DNA from 4 places in the Pantoea sp. GABEPS69 genome. Region 2 is predicted to be linked to each of the others. Evidence: predicted binding sites of a transcription regulator. Region 2 holds the regulator's gene; each other region holds the start of a gene.
What was found. Region 2 encodes CRP, which controls carbon source genes, mostly activating them, when cyclic AMP is high. Its sites were predicted from a motif close to ATGTGANNNNNNTCACAT; they were not measured.
Positions count from the first base shown of each region.

Region 1: a site for CRP is predicted at 1,729-1,746, ahead of psiE (phosphate-starvation-inducible protein PsiE). Genes of this name have one in related genera too.
Region 3: a site for CRP is predicted at 1,716-1,733, ahead of PVE98_RS05295 (NupC/NupG family nucleoside CNT transporter). Genes of this name have one in related genera too.
Region 4: a site for CRP is predicted at 920-937, ahead of PVE98_RS16370 (iron-containing alcohol dehydrogenase). Genes of this name have one in related genera too.

Region 1 is NZ_CP118618.1:3,740,511-3,743,637, forward strand. Features, by position in the region: gene ubiA (4-hydroxybenzoate octaprenyltransferase) at 1-656, opposite strand, end outside; gene ubiC (chorismate lyase) at 687-1,199, opposite strand; gene psiE (phosphate-starvation-inducible protein PsiE) at 1,269-1,679, opposite strand; gene PVE98_RS18225 (Na/Pi cotransporter family protein) at 1,968-3,127, shown strand, end outside.
Region 2 is NZ_CP118618.1:305,389-308,515, reverse strand. Features, by position in the region: gene PVE98_RS01390 (phosphoribulokinase) at 1-316, shown strand, start outside; gene PVE98_RS01385 (OsmC family protein) at 347-751, opposite strand; gene crp (cAMP-activated global transcriptional regulator CRP) at 1,052-1,684, shown strand; gene PVE98_RS01375 (YccS/YhfK family putative transporter) at 1,743-3,127, shown strand, end outside.
Region 3 is NZ_CP118618.1:1,115,575-1,118,701, reverse strand. Features, by position in the region: gene PVE98_RS05305 (NAD(P)H-dependent oxidoreductase) at 1-191, opposite strand, end outside; gene PVE98_RS05300 (Nramp family divalent metal transporter) at 328-1,566, opposite strand; gene PVE98_RS05295 (NupC/NupG family nucleoside CNT transporter) at 1,934-3,124, shown strand.
Region 4 is NZ_CP118618.1:3,340,594-3,343,720, reverse strand. Features, by position in the region: gene PVE98_RS16370 (iron-containing alcohol dehydrogenase) at 1-809, opposite strand, end outside; gene dtnK (D-threonate kinase) at 999-2,258, shown strand; gene PVE98_RS16360 (D-threonate 4-phosphate dehydrogenase) at 2,251-3,127, shown strand, end outside.

The sequences.
Region 1 (3,127 bases), 670 kb from region 2:
AGACCCAGCGTTGCGAGCTGCAGCAGGCCGATAATCAGCTTGTCGTAGCGACCAAACAAAATCGCCGTCGATTTGACGCCGATCTTGATATCGTCATCGCGATCCACCATGGCGTACTGCGTATCATAGGCGACGGTCCAGCAGATGTTTGCCAGGAACACCAGCCAGCATTCTAATGGTAAGGACTCACTAACCGCAGCCCAGGCCATGGGAATAGCCCAGCCGAACGCCGCGCCTAACACCACCTGTGGCAGATGGGTATAGCGCTTCATAAAGGGATAGCACCAGGCCAGCGCCAGCCCGCCGAGCGAAAGCAGAATCGTCATCAGGTTCATGGTGAGCACCAGCGCGAACGCCAGCAAGCCCAGCAGCACAAACAGGATTTTCGCCTCTTTCTCGCTGACCGCGCCGCTGGGCAGCGGACGGCCGGCGGTACGCTTCACGAAGCCGTCGACCTTGCGGTCGGCGAAATCGTTAATCACGCAGCCCGCCGCGCGCATCACAAACACGCCGAGCACAAACACCACCAGCACCGACAGCGGCGGCACGCCCATATCCGACAGCCAGAGCGCCCACAGCGTCGGCCACAGCAGCAGTAGCGTGCCGATCGGTTTATCAATACGCATCAGGCGGCTATAGGCCTGAAACTTACTCATCTGTACGCTTTTTTCCACGTTTAATCGTCCTCAGGCCAGGTCGCGATAGAGCGGCGAGGCGGGTAAAAACAGTTCGGTCAGCAGCAGCGGCTTGCCCGACAGCCGCAGGCGCGAGCGGCGTCCCCAGAGCGCGCCGACGCTGCCCGGTTCGATAAAGTCGCGGCTTAAGGTCGAAGAGGAGAAAAGATAGCGGCCAAGCGGGCGCGTCCCTAGCTGTTGCAGCATCTGTTCCGGGCCGTTGAGCGTGCTTTCCGGCACCAGCGTGCGGCCGATAAGCCAGGGTTCGTCATCGCCGCACAGCACGATCTCGCGCAGCCAGAAGCGCGCATCATCCGGCAGAAGCGCCCTTTCATCGGTGAGTTCATCGGCGTTGATAAAGCCTTCGCGCATCGGCCGCACCGTCACCTGCCGACAGTGCTGCTCGAAACGGCGCGTCATGGAGTCTTCCTCCATCAGCCAGTCCAGCAGCGGCGCGGTCAGCGTCGGATGCGTAGATGGCAGCCAGTTGAGCGCGCGTAATAAGCTGAGCGCCTCTTGCGACATATCACCACTCCCGTCAATTTTGAGGGCAACAGTGTAGCGCAGAGGCGCGACGGGCACACCTGGCGGCAGTTATTCGCGCTTCAGGCGGTTGCTGTTCGCCAGCCACAGGGTCACCACCAGAATCAGGATGGCGCCGGAGTAGCAGAGCGTATCGAAGGGATTTTTATGGTCGACGATAATCAGTCGAATAATCGCCGTAATGCCGATATAGACAAAATAGCGCAGCGGGAAGTGATAGCCAGACTGGAAGTATTTAACAATCAGCGCGATAAATTCGAAGTAGAGGAAATAGATAACGATCCCCTCAATCAACAGATAAGAGGAGGCCTGTTCTCCAACATTCAGCAGCACGTTGGCAAGGTGCAGCGTCTCTTTGCCCAGAAACACCGCCAGAATAACCGCCAGCGCCAGCAGTCCCAGATTTAGCACCCATTGCAGCGCCAATGCGATGTACTGACCGCCGGTGGGTTTAACGTTCATGATTTGCCTCGATAATGGCTTTTTAGTAAAGGATCGCCATCATGCTGTAATGTGATATAGATCACAAGATACCGGCAGTATGCCGCTCGCCGCTGCGGACAAAAATCCGACATCGATCTCCTTCTCGTCTCAGCGAACTGGTCTACAGTTAAAAGGTCGGCAGCGCGCGCAGGTCGCTTAAAATTCAGAAAAAATTGCGTTCTTCCGGCCGTTCCTTTTGCAGATTGCTCTTTCCGTCAGGCTGGCTCTCTGCTGCTTTTTAGCCTGACGGTTACGGAGTGGCATGACGTGTTGACCCTGCTTAATCTTCTTTCCGCCGTCGCCCTGCTGGTCTGGGGCACTCATATCGTGCGCTCCGGCATTATGCGCGTCTTCGGCGCCGACCTGCGCCGCGTGCTCAGCCGCAGCATCGAAAAGAAACCCATGGCTTTCCTGGCGGGCATCGGCGTAACCACGCTGGTGCAGAGCAGTAACGCCACCACGTTGCTGGCGACTTCGTTTGTGGCGCAGAAGCTGATGGGCCTGACGCCTGCGCTGGTGGTGGTGCTCGGCGCCGACGTCGGCACCGCCATCATGGCGCGTATTCTTACTTTCGATCTCTCCTGGCTGTCGCCGCTGTTTATCTTTTTCGGCGTAGTCTTCTTCCTGTCGCGCAAGCAGACGCGCGTCGGCCAGATGGGCCGCGCCAGCATTGGCCTGGGGCTGATTTTGCTGGCGCTGCAGCTAATCGTCAGCGCCGCCCGGCCGATTACGCAGGCGTCGGGTGTGCAGGTGCTCTTCTCCAGCCTGACCGGCGATATTCTGCTGGATGCGCTCATCGGCGCGGTCTTCGCCATTATCAGCTACTCCAGCCTGGCGGCGGTGCTGATTACCGCCACGCTGACCGCCGCGGGCGTGATCTCGTTTAAAGTGGCGCTCTGTCTGGTAATCGGCGCCAACCTCGGCAGCGGCCTGCTGGCGATGCTGAACGCCAGCGGCTCCAACGCCGCCGGCAAGCGGGTGGCGCTCGGCAGCCTGCTGTTCAAACTGCTCGGCTCGCTGGCGGTCCTGCCCTTTATCAACCTGCTGGCGCCCTGGCTGGATAAGATGCCGGTTAACGACGAAGAGCTGGTGATCTTCTTCCACGTCTTCTACAACCTGATCCGCTGCCTGATTATGGTGCCCTTCGCCGATCCGATGGCGCGGCTCTGCACCCGCCTTATCGGCGACGATGCCGAGGCGGATATGGCGATGAAGCCTCGCCATCTCGACCGCAGCGCGCTGGATACGCCGACGCTGGCGCTGGTCAACGCCGCGCGCGAGACGCTGCGCATCGGCGACGTGCTGGAAATGATGCTGGAGGCGTTCAATAAAGTGGTGCACGGCGAAGTGCGCGAAGAGCGCACGGTGCGGCGGCTGGACGACGACGTAGACGTGCTTTATACCGCTATCAAGCTCTATCTGGCGCG
Region 2 (3,127 bases):
CTCAATGGAGGATTACATCAACTTCATTACGCCGCAGTTTTCACGCACCCACATTAACTTCCAGCGCGTCCCGACCGTCGATACCTCGAACCCGTTCGCCGCGCGCGAAATTCCGTCGCTGGACGAGAGCTTCGTGGTAATTCACTTTCGCGGGCTGGAGCATATCGACTTTCCCTATCTGCTGGCGATGCTGCAGGGCTCATTTATTTCGCATATCAATACGCTGGTGGTGCCGGGCGGCAAGATGGGGCTGGCGATGGAGCTGATTATGGCGCCGCTGGTGCAGCGGCTGATGGAAGGCAAACAGATCGCCTGACCAGGACTGGTCAGGCGCGGGTGCGCTTTTTTACAGCGCGACCACTTCATAGCTGTGGGTCATCTCTACGCCTTTGCCCAGCATTAACGCCACCGAACAGTATTTCTCCGCCGAGAGATCCACCGCGCGCGCCACCGCTTTATCGCTCAGCGCCTTGCCGGTCACCACAAAATGCAGATTGATATGGGTAAACAGGCGCGGCGCCTCTTCGCGACGCTCCGAGGTCAGTTTCACCTCGCAGTCCACCACATCGTTGCGGCCTTTTTGCAAAATAGAGACCACGTCGATGGCGCTACAGCCGCCCGCGGCCATCAGCACCATCTCCATTGGACTGGGCGCTTTATCACCGGAGTTACCGTCCATCAGGATCTGATGTCCCGACGCCGACTCGCCGAGAAAGGTTAATCTTTCGACCCACTTCACTCTTGCCTGCATGTTTCCACCTCGAGAATAGCCTGTTTGCCGCCAGAGTACGCGTTCACCTGGCAAACAGCAATCCAGAGTAATCCCCCCTTTGCTGAAGCGAGACAACAGAAGACAGTCGGCAAAAGCTGTGCTACAAACAGTGCTGAAAATAGTTCGTTCTGTTAGGGACGAAGACGGGACACATCAAGCGCCTGGCGCAAAATAAGGCCCGAATAATCTCCTTTAGGGGAAACGCTTGAAGCTTTCATCGCCTGGCAGGGATTAATCCCCCCGCGTTTTGGGCACGATTACAACAGAGGATAATAGCGAATGGTTCTCGGCAAACCGCAAACAGACCCTACACTCGAATGGTTCCTGTCCCATTGCCATATTCACAAATATCCATCCAAAAGTACGCTGATTCATCAGGGTGAGAAGGCTGAAACCCTCTACTACATCGTGAAAGGTTCCGTGGCGGTGCTGATCAAAGATGAAGAGGGCAAAGAGATGATCCTCTCTTACCTGAATCAGGGTGATTTTATCGGCGAGCTTGGCCTGTTTGAAGAAGGTCAGGAGCGCAGCGCCTGGGTACGCGCGAAAACCGCGTGCGAAGTAGCGGAAATTTCCTACAAGAAATTCCGTCAGCTTATCCAGGTGAATCCGGATATTTTAATGCGTCTCTCTTCGCAGATGGCGCGCCGTCTGCAGGTTACATCGGAAAAAGTGGGCAATTTAGCTTTCCTCGACGTGACCGGACGTATTGCACAAACCCTGCTTAACCTGGCGAAGCAGCCAGACGCCATGACGCATCCCGACGGCATGCAAATCAAAATTACTCGTCAGGAAATTGGCCAAATCGTTGGTTGCTCGCGCGAAACCGTGGGCCGCATTTTGAAAATGTTGGAAGACCAGAATCTGATTTCCGCACACGGCAAAACCATTGTCGTTTACGGCACCCGCTGATTTCCTCTCACTCACGGCGTGATGTCACCGTCACGCCGTTACTGCTTTTAGTGAAGTGATGTGGCGTCGAATCATCTATCACCCCGAAGTTAACTATGCCCTGCGGCAGACGCTGGTGCTCTGCATTCCGGTGGCGCTCGGCTGGCTGTTCGGCGATCTGCAAAAAGGCCTGCTCTTCTCTCTGGTTCCCGCCTGCTGCAACGTCGCGGGTCTGGATACGCCCCATAAGCGCTTCTTCAAACGTCTCATCGTCGGCGGCTCGCTGTTCGCGCTCGGCAGCTTTCTGATCCAGCTATTAACCCTGAAAGGGGTGCCGCTGCCTGCCGTGCTCTTCGCCCTGCCGCTGCTGCTGGGCGTCACCGGCGAAATCAGCCCGCTGCACGGCCGCCTGCTCTCCGGCACGCTGGTGGCGGCCATCTTTACCCTGAGCCTGATCGGCCGCATGCCGATCTATGTGCCGCCGCTGCTCTATATCGGCGGCACGCTCTGGTACGGACTCTTCAACTGGTTCTGGTTCTGGCTGTGGAAAGAGCAGCCGATGCGCGAAACCCTGAGCCTGATCTACCGCGAGCTGGCGGACTACTGCGACGCGAAATATACCCTGCTGACCCAGCTTACCGACCCGGAAAAGGCGCTGCCGCCGCTGCTGGCGCGTCAGCAGAAAGCGGTCGATCTGATCAACACCTGCTATCAGCAGATGCATATGCTCTCCGCCAGCCGCGACAACAGCCACAAGCGGCTGACGCGCGCGTTTCAGGTGGCGCTCGACCTGCAGGAGCATATCTCCGTCAGCCTGCATCAGCCGGAAGAGGTGCAGAAGCTGGTGGAGCGCAGCCATGCGGAAGCGGTGATCCGCTGGAACGCCAAAATCATCTCGGCGCGGCTGCGCGCGCTGGCCGACGCCATTCTTTACCATCAGTTGCCGAGTCGTTTCGATATGGAGAAGCCGCTCGGCGCGCTGGAGAAGATCGCCCGTCAGCATCCCGATAATCCGGTGGGCCACTTCTGCTACTACCACTTCAGCCGCATCGCGCGCGTACTGCGCACGCAAAAACCGCTCTACCAGCGCGACCTGATGACCGATCGCCAGCGCCGCCTGCCGCTGCTGCCCGCGCTGCGCAGCTATCTGTCGCTAAAGTCCGCCGCGCTGCGCACCGCGGCGCGCTTCGCCGTGATGCTGATGTTCGGCAGCGCGCTGGCGATGCTGTTCGATATTCCCAAGCCCTACTGGATCCTGATGACCATTATGTTCGTCAGCCAGAACGGCTACAGCGCCACGCGGGTGCGCATCCAGCACCGGGCGCTGGGCACCTTCGTCGGCCTGGCGATCGCCGCCGCCTCGCTGCGCTTCGCGGTGCCGGAATCGCTGGTGCTGCTGTTTATGCTGGTGGTGACGCTGGTGAGCTATCTGGTGACGCGTAAATATTACGGCTGGTCGATGAT
Region 3 (3,127 bases), 810 kb from region 2:
TCGGCAGGCGGCGCGCCCTCGCTGCGAAACAGCGCCAGATCGGCGGCGGCGTAGCGCGGGTCGAAGCCCTCAGCTATCAGGTCGGCGATTTCAAACGTATGCGGCGCGCAAATCTCGCGGGTTAGCGTTCGCGCGACGGCGTGGGTAAAAGAATCTTGATCGGGATGGGCGACCACTACCAGTGCATGCATATCCTGACTCCTGTAAGAGAAGAGAAAACGGCTGCATATCGAGAGTAGATGAGTTAAGGCGGGCTGTTAGGGCGGCGGCACGGGAGGTTAAAAACGAAGCTGGCCCGGGATAGATCGGGCCAGTTTTCAGCAGCCTTTACAGGCCGAGGATTTCGCCAATCAGCAAATAGGCGTTGAGCGCCACCACCAGCACCACGATGGCGCGGCCGGCGTTCTGCATCAGGCGCGAATTGACCATCTCGCCCATAATCTCGCGATTGCCGGTAAAGGAGAGCAGCGGCACCAGCGCCAGCGCGATACCGAAGCTCAGCAGCACCTGGCTCATAACCAGAATGCGCGTCGGATCCCAGCCCGCCATAATCACAATAAACGAGGGCAGCATAGTGACCAGACGGCGTACCCAGAGCGGAATATGAAAGCGGATAAAGCCCTGCATCACGACCTGACCGGCCAGGGTGCCTACCACGGTAGAGGAGAGGCCCGCTGCGACCAGGCTCAGGCCGAATACCGTCGCCGCCGCATGGCCAAGCAGCGGCGTCAGCGTCAGATAGGCCTGATCCAGTTCGGCGATGCCGCTGTGGCCGCTGAAGTGGAACGCGGCGGCGGCGGTCGCCATCATCGCCAGATTAACAAAACCGGCGATGGTCATGGCGATGGCCACATCCAGCTTGGTGGAGGAGTAGCGCTGGCTTTTGTTGCCGCTTTCGCCGCCCTGCGTCAGCGCCGAGTGAAGATAGATGACGTGCGGCATAATGGTCGCGCCCAGTACGCCGGCCGCCAGGAAGACCGCCTCGGAAGTGGGCAATGACGGCAGCGCCATGCCGGTCACCAGCTCGCTGACCTTCGGCTGGGAAAAGAAGAGCTCGACGATATAGGCCGCCGCCACAAACAGCAGCAGGCTGCCGATCACCAGCTCCAGCGGCTTTTGGCCGCGGCTTTGCAGCATCAGGATCAGAAAGGTTGCCACGCCGGTCAGCACCGCGCCCTGCAGCAGCGAAATGCCGAGCAGCAGCTTAAAGCCGAGCGCCGCGCCGATAAATTCCGCCAGATCGGTCGCCATGGCGATGATTTCCGCCTGCACCCAGTAGAACCAGACCGCCGGACGCGGAAAGCGATCGCGAATATGCTCAGCCAGATTTTTACCGGTGGCGATACCGAGCTTGGCGGACATCAGCTGTATGACCATCGCCATGATATTGGCCCAGACCACCACCCACAGCAGCTTATAGCCATAGGCTGCGCCCGCCTGAATATTGGTGGCGAAGTTGCCTGGATCGATATAGCCGATGGCGGCGATAAAGGCCGGCCCCAGCAGCGCGAGCTTGATTTTTCGGGCTCCGCGAGCGGCGCGCTCGGCGGTACGGCTCTCAAACATATTTCTCTACCTGTCTGAACGCGTTTAACCATGGCAGCTTATGGCCTGATCGCGGCAAGTGAAATGAGGTTATCGTTATCGTTGTGATAGATGATGCTATAAAGTATAGCCATTGCTATACCTTACGGTAAAGCGAGACTTGCTAAAAAATGTGCAATGCATCTCACTCTACGCTTCGGACATATTATAGACAATAAATTTGTGGATATTAGGCGTGAACAATTTGTGAACAGGCTGTGACTGGTGAGAGTTTTCTGAGAAAAGGGGTGATAGCGAATCCTTATAATGTGGATTTGATCTCGTTTTTAAGTAACGCGTTACATAGAATACGCAGCAAATTACAACCCTCCTCAAATCTGGAGCAAGCATGTCCCATATTTTGCACTTCCTTTTAGCACTGGTGGTGGTAGGCGTGCTGGCGTTACTCGTCAGCCACGACCGTAAAAGTATTCGTATTCGCTACATTGTCCAGCTTCTGGTCATTGAAGTGCTGCTGGCGTGGTTCTTCCTCAATTCCGAGGCGGGTCTCGGATTCGTGAAGGGCTTCGCCGGCCTGTTCGATCATCTGCTCAAGTATGCGGGCGAAGGCACCAACTTCGTGTTCGGCAACATGAATGACAAAGGCCTCGCCTTCTTCTTCCTGAACGTGCTCTGCCCGATCGTCTTTATCTCCGCGCTGATCGGCATTCTGCAGCACTTCCGCATTCTGCCTTGGGTGATCCGCGGCATCGGCACCGTGCTGTCTAAAATCAACGGCATGGGCAAGCTGGAATCCTTTAACGCCGTCAGCTCTCTGATTCTGGGACAGTCAGAAAACTTTATCGCCTATAAGGATATCCTCGGCAAAATGTCGCAGCGCCGCATGTACACTATGGCCGCGACCGCGATGTCGACCGTTTCCATGTCGATCGTCGGCGCCTATATGACCATGCTGCAGCCGAAGTATGTGGTCGCCGCGCTGGTGCTTAACATGTTCAGCACCTTTATCGTGCTGTCGCTGATCAACCCTTACCGCGTCGACAGCGAAGAGGATCTGCAGCTGCAGGATATCCATAAAGGCCAGAGCTTCTTTGAGATGCTGGGCGAATATATCCTCGCCGGCTTCCGCGTGGCGATTATCGTCGCGGCGATGCTGATCGGCTTTATCGCGCTGATTTCCGGCCTGAACGCGCTGTTCGATGTTATCTTCGGCATCAGCTTCCAGGGCGTGCTGGGCTACGTCTTCTATCCGTTCGCCTGGGTGATGGGCGTGCCGGCTCATGAAGCGCTGCAGGTCGGCAGCATTATGGCCACCAAGCTGGTTTCCAACGAGTTCGTCGCGATGATGGATCTGCAGAAGCTGGCGGGCCAGATTTCGCCGCACTCTGAAGGCATCCTGTCGGTGTTCCTGGTCTCGTTCGCCAACTTCTCGTCTATCGGCATCGTCGCCGGCGCCATTAAGGGTCTGAACGAAGAGCAAGGCAACGTGGTGTCGCGCTTCGGCCTGAAGCTGCTCTACGGTTCCACGCTGGTCAGCGTGCTCTCCGCCGCTATCGCCGGACTGGTGCTGGCATTCTGATAA
Region 4 (3,127 bases), 1.1 Mb from region 2:
TGCGGCAGATGGTATTTGCCGCCCAGCGGATAGGACATGGCGTGCACCAGATGCGTGCCTGCATGGGCGATCGCCGCGCCGCCGTAATAAGAGGCCCACAGCATATCCAGCCGCGCCTGCAGGTTGTGCGGCTCGGCAACGGCGGTTTCGAGGCTGGCGAACAGCTTTTTCATGCCGATCAGCGCGTAGTTGTCGCTTACCGGGTTCGACACCGTGGCGGTGAAGCATTCAATCAGATGACAAAGCGCGTCGATGCCGGTCGAAGAGGCGATATGCGGCGGCATGCTGGTGGTCAGCTCCGGCACCAGCGCCACAAAATCGGGCAGCATCACCGGCGAGATAATGCCGACTTTGGTTTCGCGCTCCGGGATCGCCAGAATGGCGTTCGGCGTCGCTTCCGAGCCGGTACCTGCGGTGGTCGGGATCAGCAGCGAGGTGGTGCGCGCGGTCGGCTTTTCGCCCGCCAGCAGCGCCTCCAGCGACGGGGCATTGTCGACGCACAGCACCGACAGCAGCTTGGCGACGTCCAGCACGCTGCCGCCGCCGACGCCGATCACCAGATCCACATCGCGCGTAGGCAGCGCCGCCAGCACCGCGGCGACGTCGTGCTGGCTCGGCTCCGGCGGCACGCTGTTAATCACGCTGACGCTGGCGATATGCTGTTTCAGCTGAGCGATAAGCGCCTGCACCGCCGGAATGGTTTCAATATTTTTGTCCGTCACCAGCAGCGCGCTGGCTTTTCCTTTCAGCAGATAGCTAATGTCGTTCAGCGCCTGGAAGCCGCTAATTACCGTGCTGTTGATATTCATCTCATACCCTTATTACTACGAAGCTGGAGCGAATGATTAGGTTTGCTCATAGTGGTGCGATTTCTGTCACTTACTGTGGGTCAATTTATAGGACATATCGATTTCGATTAATTTGATCTTGCTCACATATAATCAATCATGATTGAATATAATCATTCACAGCGGCATACCGCCGAATCAGGAGAGAAGATGACGCAGAGGTCATGGAAAACGCCAGTGCTGGTGATAGCCGATGACTTTACCGGCGCGAACGACGCAGGTAGCGGACTGGCGCAGGCGGGTGCTCGCGTGCATGTCCTGTTCAGCAGCGAGACGCCGCTGGATAGCGCCGCTGCCGACGTCTGGGTGATCAGCACTGACAGCCGCGCCGTCAGCCCCGCAGAGGCAGAGGCGCGTACCGAAGCGGTGGTGCGTCAACATCAGGCTTTTATCGCCCAGGGCTGGCTGTTTAAAAAGATCGACTCCACGCTGCGCGGCAATATCGGCGCCGAAGTGCGCGCCGCGCTGGCCGCCAGCGGCAAAAAGCGGGCGCTGATCGTGCCCGCCGTCCCTCGGCTGGGCCGCGTCACGCGCCGCGGCGAAGTGCTGGTGAACGGCGTGTCGCTGACCGAGACCGAATACGCCAGCGATCCGAAAACGCCGGTGATCAGCGCGCGGGTATTAACGCAGCTCGGGATCGCAGGCAGCGAGATCGATCTCGCCGCGCTGCGCAGCGATCGTTTTGCCACGCTGCTGGCGGAGCAGCAGGGCGCGGTGGTGATCGATGCGGAAAGCGAGAGCGACATCGCGCTTATCCTGGCCGCCGCCGCGCAGCTTGACGAAACGCCGCTGCTGGTCGGCGCGGCCGGACTAAGCGACGCGCTCGGCGCACAGCTGGCGGCACGCAACTCCGCGCCGGTACTGGCCGTTATCGGCTCGATGAGCGCCAGCGCCCAGCAGCAGATTGCGCGGCTGGCGGCGCAGCGAGATATCGCGCTGGTGGATATCGATATCCGCCAGCTGTTTGAACGCCCTTGCTGGCCGAGTAGCGCGCAGTGGACAGAGCAGGCGCTCGCCGCGCTGCGCAATGGCCAGCATACGGTGATCCGCACCTGCCAGTGCGCCGATCAGCGCCATGAGATCGACGCGCTATGTCAACAGCAGCAGATCACGCGCCAACAGCTTGGCGAGGCGATTTGCCAGTTTCTGGGCGAACTGACCCTGAGGCTTTGCCGCGCGCAGCGCCCGGCCGGGCTCTATCTCTCCGGCGGTGACGTGGCGATTGCGGTCGCGCAGGCGCTGGGCGCCAGCGGCTTTCAGATTCAGGGCATCGTGGCGGGCTGCGTGCCGCACGGCGTCCTGCTTAACAGTGAATTTACCCTGCCGGTGATGACCAAAGCGGGCGGTTTTGGCGACGAAAACACCCTGGTAGCAGCCATTCGTTTTATTGAGGAGAAGTCGAGTGAGTAAAATTATTGCGGTGACCATGGGCGATCCGGCGGGCATCAGCCCGGAGATCATCATCAAAGCGCTGGCGGAAGGCGACCTTAACGGCGCGCCGGCGGTGGTGGTGGGATGCGCGGCGACATTGCGCCGCATCCTTGCCCTGAATATTACGCCGCAGGTCGAGCTGCGCGTGCTGGATAGCGTAAAAGAGGCGCACTTCGCGCCAGGTATCGTCAATGTTATCGACGAGCCGCTGGCCGATCCGGAAGCGCTCAAGCCAGGCGTGGTGCAGAAGCAGGCGGGCGATCTCGCCTGGCGCTGCGTGAAGCGCGCCACCGAGCTGGCGCTGGCGGGGGACGTTCAGGCTATCGCCACCGCGCCGCTGAACAAAGAGGCGCTGCACTCGGCGGGTCATCTCTATCCGGGCCATACCGAGCTGCTGGCGCATCTGACCGATACCAAAGATTACGCGATGGTGCTCTATACCGATAAGCTGAAGGTGATACACGTTACGACGCATATCGCGCTGCGCAAGTTTCTCGACACCCTGAACCGCTCGCGCATTGAGACAGTAATTGGCATGGCGGACACCTTCCTGCGCCGCGTCGGCTTTGAGAAGCCGCGTATTGCGGTAGCGGGCGTTAATCCGCACGCCGGAGAAAACGGCCTGTTCGGCGACGAGGAGATCACTACCGTCGCGCCTGCGGTGAAGGCGATGCAGGCGCAGGGCATTGAGGTTTTCGGCCCCTGTCCGCCGGATACGGTGTTCCTGCAGTGTCAGGAAGGGCAGTATGACATCGTGGTGGCGATGTATCACGATCAGGGGCATATCCCGCTGAAACTGCTGGGCTTTTACGACGGCGTCAATATCACTGCCGGTTTGCCGTTTATCC